2 regions of the Methylobacterium oryzae genome follow, and region 2 is predicted to be linked to the other one. Evidence: predicted binding sites of a transcription regulator. Region 2 holds the regulator's gene; the other holds the start of a gene.
What was found. Region 2 encodes PhoB, which activates phosphate uptake and scavenging genes when phosphate is short. Its sites were predicted from a motif close to TGTCATNNANCTGTCAT; they were not measured.
Positions count from the first base shown of each region.

Region 1: a site for PhoB is predicted at 1,430-1,446, ahead of LXM90_RS18280 (YdcH family protein). Genes of this name have one in related genera too.

Region 1 covers NZ_CP090349.1:3,831,152-3,834,703, reverse strand. Annotated here, with positions in the region: gene LXM90_RS18295 (5-(carboxyamino)imidazole ribonucleotide synthase) at 1-492, opposite strand, end outside; gene purE (5-(carboxyamino)imidazole ribonucleotide mutase) at 489-989, opposite strand; gene LXM90_RS18285 (YdcH family protein) at 1,068-1,328, opposite strand; gene LXM90_RS18280 (YdcH family protein) at 1,460-1,642, shown strand; gene LXM90_RS18275 (propionyl-CoA synthetase) at 1,852-3,552, shown strand, end outside.
Region 2 covers NZ_CP090349.1:2,425,509-2,429,060, forward strand. Annotated here, with positions in the region: gene pstA (phosphate ABC transporter permease PstA) at 1-73, shown strand, start outside; gene pstB (phosphate ABC transporter ATP-binding protein PstB) at 96-911, shown strand; gene phoU (phosphate signaling complex protein PhoU) at 1,021-1,740, shown strand; gene phoB (phosphate regulon transcriptional regulator PhoB) at 1,863-2,558, shown strand; gene LXM90_RS11620 (protein-disulfide reductase DsbD family protein) at 2,738-3,552, opposite strand, start outside.

The DNA.
Region 1 (3,552 bases), 1.4 Mb from region 2:
CTCGCGGAGCATGCGCTGCCCCTTGCCGTCGTAGCCGAAGCGGCGGGTCTTGAGCACGGCCGGCAGGCCGATCACCTCGATCGCCCGGTCGAGGTCGTCGGGCGTGTCCACCGCCCGGAACGGCGCCGTCGGGATGCCCAGGCCGTTGATGAACTCCTTCTCGGAGAGCCGGTCCTGCGTGGTCGAGAGCGCGCGCGCGTTCGGGTGCAGGGCGGCGTGCCGGGCGAGGACGTCGGCGGTGGCGTGCGGGATGTTCTCGAACTCGTAGGTCACGACGTCGACGCCGCGGGCGAAATCCGCCAGCGCCGCGGCGTCGTCGTAGGCCGCGCAGGTGGTCCGGGCGGCCACGTCGAAGGCGGGGCTGTCCGCGTCGGGCGCGTAGACATGCGCCTTGAGGCCGTAATCGGCCGCCGCGAGCGCGATCATGCGCCCGAGCTGGCCCCCACCGACGATGCCGAGGATGGAGCCGGGGCCGAGGATCTTGTCCGTCACGCGTTCTCTTCCGTCACCGGCCGTTCGGCCACCGAGGCGCTCTGGGCCGCGCGCCACGCCTCCAGGCGCTCCGCCAGGTCCGGATCGGTCAGCGCCAGGACGGCGGCGGCGAGCAGGGCCGCGTTCACCGCCCCGGCCCGGCCGATCGCCAGGGTCCCCACCGGGATGCCGGCCGGCATCTGGACGATGGAGAGCAGGCTGTCCTGGCCGGAGAGGGCCTTCGACTCCACCGGCACGCCGAAGACCGGCAGGCGGGTCATCGCGGCCGCCATGCCGGGCAGGTGCGCGGCGCCGCCCGCACCGGCGATCACCACCTTGAGGCCAGCTGCGACCGCGCCCTTGGCGAAGGCGACGAGCCGGTCCGGCGTGCGGTGGGCCGACACGATGCGCGCGTCGTACGGTACGCCGAGCGCGTCGAGCGTCTCGGCGGCATGACGCATGGTCGCCCAGTCGGACTGGCTGCCCATGATGATCGCGACCGGAGGAGGCGACGCCATCGTTGATCCCGGCAAAAGAGGGCGCTTACAGGCGGCGCGGGCCCGCGGCAAGGCGGGGCCGGAGGGCGTCCACCGGCATCAGGCGATGATGTCCGGCGTGAGCGCGTCCTCGATGTGATAGATGCGGTCGCGCAGCGTGAGCTTGCGCTTCTTCAGGCGCTGGATCTGGAGCTGGTCCCCGGCGACGCTGCGCTCCAGCGCCTCGATGGCGCTGTCGAGATCCCGGTGCTCCTCGCGCAGCCGCGCCAGTTCGCCCAGGAGGTCCGACTGCGCACCCTCACCCGCCTCGTCCGCCATCGTCACCTGAGAACCCGAAGACCGTTCGTCGCCCGAGAGCATGCGTCACGCTCCGGCGCCGGACAAGGCGGCGCGGTAAGCAATCATCAGACTTAGCAGCAGAAAACGCTTCGACAGGTCCGGCATCCTGTGCCAATCTCGTTGTGTCGAAACGATGACAGGAGATTCGACTCATGTCGCTGCAGACGCATCTGAACCAACTCGCCCGGAAGCACGAAGCCCTCGAGCGCGAGATTCAGGAAGCGATCCACAGACCTTCGGCGAACGACCTCCACATCGCCGAGCTGAAGCGACGGAAACTCCTCCTCAAGGACGAGATCAACAAGCTTCAGGCGGGCAACGACACGTTGCACTGACGCCTGAGACGTCCAATCCGATAGCGAATTCAAGCTGACGACCGCCGCATCGGGAGCCCCGGTGCGGCGGTTTTCTTTTGGCGGACGTCCGGCCTCGGCCACCGCGACCTGGGCGCGGCCTTCTCTCCGGTGGTCACTCCCGCGCGCGCCAGAATGGGCTACTCTGCGGCCCGCCGCCGGAGAGCGGTCCGCGAGGAAACGCCCAACCGATGACGAGAGCCAGCCTGCCGGGCCGCTACCCGGAGATCTACGAATCGGCCTGCCGCGACCCCGAGGCGTTCTGGCTCGGTGCGGCGCGGGCCCTCGACTGGGCGCGGGCGCCGGAGCGGGCCTTCGCGCCGGATTCCGGCCCCTACGGACGCTGGTTCCCGGACGGCACCCTGAACGCCTGCCACAACGCGGTGGACCGCCACGCGGACGGGGCCCGGGCGGATCAGGTGGCGATCCGCTACGACTCGCCCGTGACCGGGACCAAGCGCAGCATCACCTACCGGGCGCTGCGCGACGAGGTGGCGGTGCTGGCCGCCGTGCTGGCCGACCTCGGTGTCGGCAAGGGCGACCGGGTGATCCTGTACATGCCGATGGTGCCCGAGGCGCTGTTCGGCATGCTGGCCTGCGCCCGGCTCGGCGCGGTCCACTCGGTGGTGTTCGGCGGCTTCGCCGCCAACGAGCTGGCGGTGCGGATCGAGGACGCGGCGCCGAAGGTGGTGCTCGCCGCCTCCTGCGGGATCGAGCCGAACCGCGTGGTCGCCTACAAGCCGCTCCTCGACGCGGCGATCGCGGCCTCGCGGCACAAGCCGGAGGCCTGCCTGATCCTCCAGCGCCCGCAAGGGCCCGCGACCCTCGTCGCGGACCGGGATCGCGACTGGGGTGAGACCGTGGCGGCCGCCCGGACGGCGGGGCGGAGCGCGGCGTGCGTGCCGGTCGCCGCCACCGACCCGCTCTACATCCTCTACACCTCCGGCACGACCGGAAAGCCGAAGGGCGTGGTCCGCGATACCGGTGGCTACCTCGTCGCCCTGGCCTGGTCGATGCCGAACCTCTACGGCGTCCAGCCCGGCGAGACCTACTTCTGCGCCTCCGACATCGGCTGGGTCGTCGGCCACTCTTACATCGTCTACGCGCCGCTCCTGCACGGCTGCACCACGGTCCTCTACGAGGGAAAACCTGTCGGCACGCCCGATGCCGGCGCCTTCTGGCGGGTGGTCGCCGAGTACGGGGTGGTCTGCCTGTTCACCGCGCCCACGGCCCTGCGGGCGATCAAGAAGGAGGATTCGAAGGGCGCCCGGATCGCCGATCACGACCTCTCGGCCTTCCGCAGCCTGTTCCTGGCGGGCGAGCGCGCCGATCCCGACTCGGTCGCCTGGGCCGAGCGCGTGCTGGGCCGACCGGTGGTCGACCATTGGTGGCAGACCGAGACCGGCTGGCCGATCGCCGGCAACCCGATGGGCCTCGGCCTCCTGCCGGTGAAGCACGGCAGCACCTGCGTGCCGATGCCGGGCTACCGGGTCGAAGTGCTGGACGAGGGCGGCAAGCCGGTTCCGGCGGGCACCATGGGCACCATCGCGATCCGCCTGCCCCTGCCGCCCGGCTGCCTGCCGACGCTCTGGGGCTCGGACGACCGGATGCGGTCGAGCTACCTCGCCACCTTCCCGGGCTACTACGACACGTCGGATGCCGGGGTGATCGACGCCGACGGCTACATCACGGTCCTGGGACGGACCGACGACATCATCAACGTCGCGGGCCACCGGCTGTCCACCGGCGGCATGGAGGCGGTGCTGGCGAGCCACCCGGACGTGGCGGAATGCGCGGTCATCGGCATCCGCGACGCGCTGAAGGGGGAGGTGCCCTGCGGGTTCGTGGTGCTGAAGGCCGGCGTCGCCCGGCCGACCGAGACGATCGAGCGG
Region 2 (3,552 bases):
CCTGATCACCACCACCATCCTGGCGCTGTCGATCATCGCGCGCCTCGTGATCAAGCCGCAGGCCTCGCGCTGAGCCCCCTTTCGAGGACACGACGATGAACGCCGCCTCCGCGATCCCCACGGTCGAGCTGAACCGCAACCGCGCCGAAGAGGGCGGCCCCGTGCGGATCGCCGTCAAGGACCTGAACTTCTACTACGGCAGCTTCCACGGGCTGAAGGACGTCAACCTCAACTTCCACGACCGGCAGGTGACGGCGCTGATCGGCCCCTCCGGCTGCGGCAAGTCCACCCTGCTGCGCTGCTTCAACCGGATCTACAGCCTCTACCCGGAGCAGCGCGCGGAGGGCGAGATCCTGCTCGACGGCGAGAACATCCTCAGCCCCTCCGTCGACCTGAACGAGCTGCGCTCGCGCATCGGCATGGTGTTCCAGAAGCCGACGCCGTTCCCGATGTCGATCTACGACAACGTGGCCTTCGGCCTGCGCCTCTACGAGAAGCTGCCGAAATCCGAGCTCGACGGCCGGATCGAGGAATCCCTGCGCAAGGCCGCCCTCTGGGACGAGGTGAAGGACAAGCTCCGGCAGCCCGGGACCGGCCTGTCGGGCGGCCAGCAGCAGCGCCTGTGCATCGCCCGGACGGTGGCGCAGAAGCCGGAGGTGATCCTGTTCGACGAGCCGACCTCGGCGCTCGACCCGATCTCCACCGGCCGCATCGAGGAGCTGATCGAGCAGCTGCGCGACGAGTTCACCATCGTGATCGTCACCCACAACATGCAGCAGGCGGCGCGCATCTCGCAGTTCACCGCCTTCATGTATCTGGGGCAGCTCGTCGAGTTCGGTCCGACCAACCGGATGTTCATGAACCCGACGGAACGCCGCACGCAGGACTACATCACCGGCCGCTTCGGCTAGTCTGCCGGGCCGCTCCGGTCCCGGGACCGCCGCTCGCGTCTCCGGCGCGCCGGCGGGTCCCGCAAGCCTCCCGGAGGGCCGTCCCCGGGACCCCATCGAAGGATCCGCCATGCCCGGCCATATCGTCACCTCCTACGACACCGACCTGGAGAACCTGCGTCGCTCGATCTCGGAGATGGGCGGCGTCGCCGAGAAGATGACCGCGGAGGCGACCGACGCCCTCGTGCGCCGGGACGACACGCTCGCCCAGGCGGTGATCCTCGCCGACAAGCGCCTCGACGCGCTGCAGCGGGACATCGAGGAGCGCGCCGTGCTGCTGATCGCCCGGCGCCAGCCCCTGGCGATCGACCTGCGCGAGACCATCTCGGCGATCCGCGTCTCCGGCGATCTGGAGCGGATCGGCGACCTCGCCAAGAACGTCGCCAAGCGCGTGGTGGCGATCTCCGACCAGGCGCCGGCCCAGAAGATCGTGCTCGGCGTGCGCCACATGAGCGACCTCGCCGAGGGTCAGCTCAAGGACGTGCTCGACGCCTACGGGAGCCGCGACGTCCAGGCGGCCCACGACGTCTGGGAGCGCGACGGCGAGATCGACGCCCTGTACAATTCCCTGTTCCGCGAGCTCCTGACCTACATGATGGAGGATCCGCGCAACATCTCGTTCTGCACGCATCTCCTGTTCTGCGCGAAGAACGTCGAGCGCATCGGCGACCACACCACCAACATCGCCGAGACGATCCACTACCTCGCCACGGGCGAGACGCTGGCGGGTGACCGGCCGAAGAACGACGCGTCGAACTACGCGACCGTGGACGGCGTGCAGGCGCCGTGAGGCGCCGACCCCGGCGCCTTCCTGTGGGCGCGGCCGGGGTCACTCTCCGTGCGGGTTGAGGCGGGGCGGCGCCTCCTGCACCATCCGGGGACCGCCCGCAGAACGAGTCTTCGAACGTGAGCATGCAAGTCCTGATCGTCGAGGACGAGGAGGCCCTGAGCACGCTGCTCCGCTACAACCTGGAGGCCGAGGGCTTCCTGGTGGATTCGGCGGCGCGCGGCGACGACGCCGAGCTGCTCCTGGCGGAGCGGATCCCGGACCTCGTCCTGCTCGACTGGATGCTGCCCGGCCTCTCGGGGATCGAGCTGTGCCGCCGGATCCGGGCGCGCCGGGAGACCGAGCGCCTGCCGGTGATTATGCTCACCGCCCGGGGCGAGGAGGGCGACCGCGTCCGCGGTCTCGGCACGGGCGCCGACGACTACATCGTCAAGCCGTTCTCGGTCCCGGAGCTGCTCGCCCGGATCCGCGCGCTCCTGCGCCGGGCCAAGCCCGCCCACGTCTCGGACCGGCTAGCGGCCGGCGACCTGGAACTCGACCGCACCGGCCACCGCGTCCGCCGCGGCGGCGAGGAGCTGCATCTGGGCCCCACGGAGTTCCGGCTCCTGGAATTCCTGATGCTGGCGCCGGGCCGGGTCTTCTCCCGCGAGCAGCTCCTCGACGGGGTGTGGGGCCACGACGTCTACATCGACGAGCGTACCGTCGACGTCCATGTCGGGCGGCTGCGCAAGGCGCTGAACGGCCCGCGCCAGACCGACCCGATCCGTACGGTCCGGGGCTCGGGCTACGCCTTCGACGAGACCTTCTCGCTGGAGGCCTGAGGCGGCCTCACTGGCCGTCCGGATAGGACTTCGCTCCGGCGCACCGTCATCGCGAGCGCAGCGAAGCGACCCAGGGCGGCGGGACGCCGATGCGCGCGGCGCTGCTGGGTTGCTTCGCTCCGCTCGCAAAGACGGTGGGACGGGCCCGCGAAGATCCGCGCGTCCCGGTCTCCAGGGATTCAGCGCGCCAGCGCCGCGCTCCGGCCCGAGGCGGCCGGCACCGCCTCCAGCGCCGCCAGGACCGTCCCCTCGGTGAGGATCTGCGGCAGCACCTGGGGCTCTCCCGTCCCGGTATAGAGCAGGTAGAGCGGGACGCCGCTGCGCCCGTGCTTCTCCAGGAGGCGGGTAATCTCGGGGTTCTGGTTGGTCCAGTCGCCCTTCATGTAGGTCACGCCGCGCTCGGCCATCGCGGCCCGCACGGCCTTGGTGTTGAGCGAGGTCGCCTCGTTGACCGCGCAGGTGATGCACCACGCGGCGGTCATGTCCACGAAGACGGGGCGGTGCGCGTCGACCAGGGCGTCGAGGCGCGCCTGCGTGAACGGCTCGATCCCGTCGGCGGCGGCCTGCGCGGCCGGCGCGGCGCGGTCCCGGGGCAGGGTGACGGCGAGGGCCCCGACGGCGATCAGCGCCAGCGCGGCGGCGGCCTGCGCGACCCGGCCGGCCCGCGGCGGGGCGGCGCGGCCGTGCTCCCAGGCCCAGGCGGCGAAGCCCACGAGGACGAGGCCGATCAGCGCCGCCAGCAGCCCGCGCGGGTCGACCTGCTGCGCCAGCACCCAGATCAGCCACGCCACGGTGGCGTAGACCGGGAAGGCCAGCACCTGCTTGAGGGTCTCCATCCAGGCGCCCGGCCGCGGCAGCGCCCGCAGGGCCGGCGGCCAGAGGGTCAGGAGCAGGAAGGGCAGGGCGAGGCCGAGGCCGAGGCTCGCGAAGACGGCGAGCGCCACGCCGGCGCTCTGGGTCAGCGCGAAGCCCACCGCCGAGCCCATGAACGGCG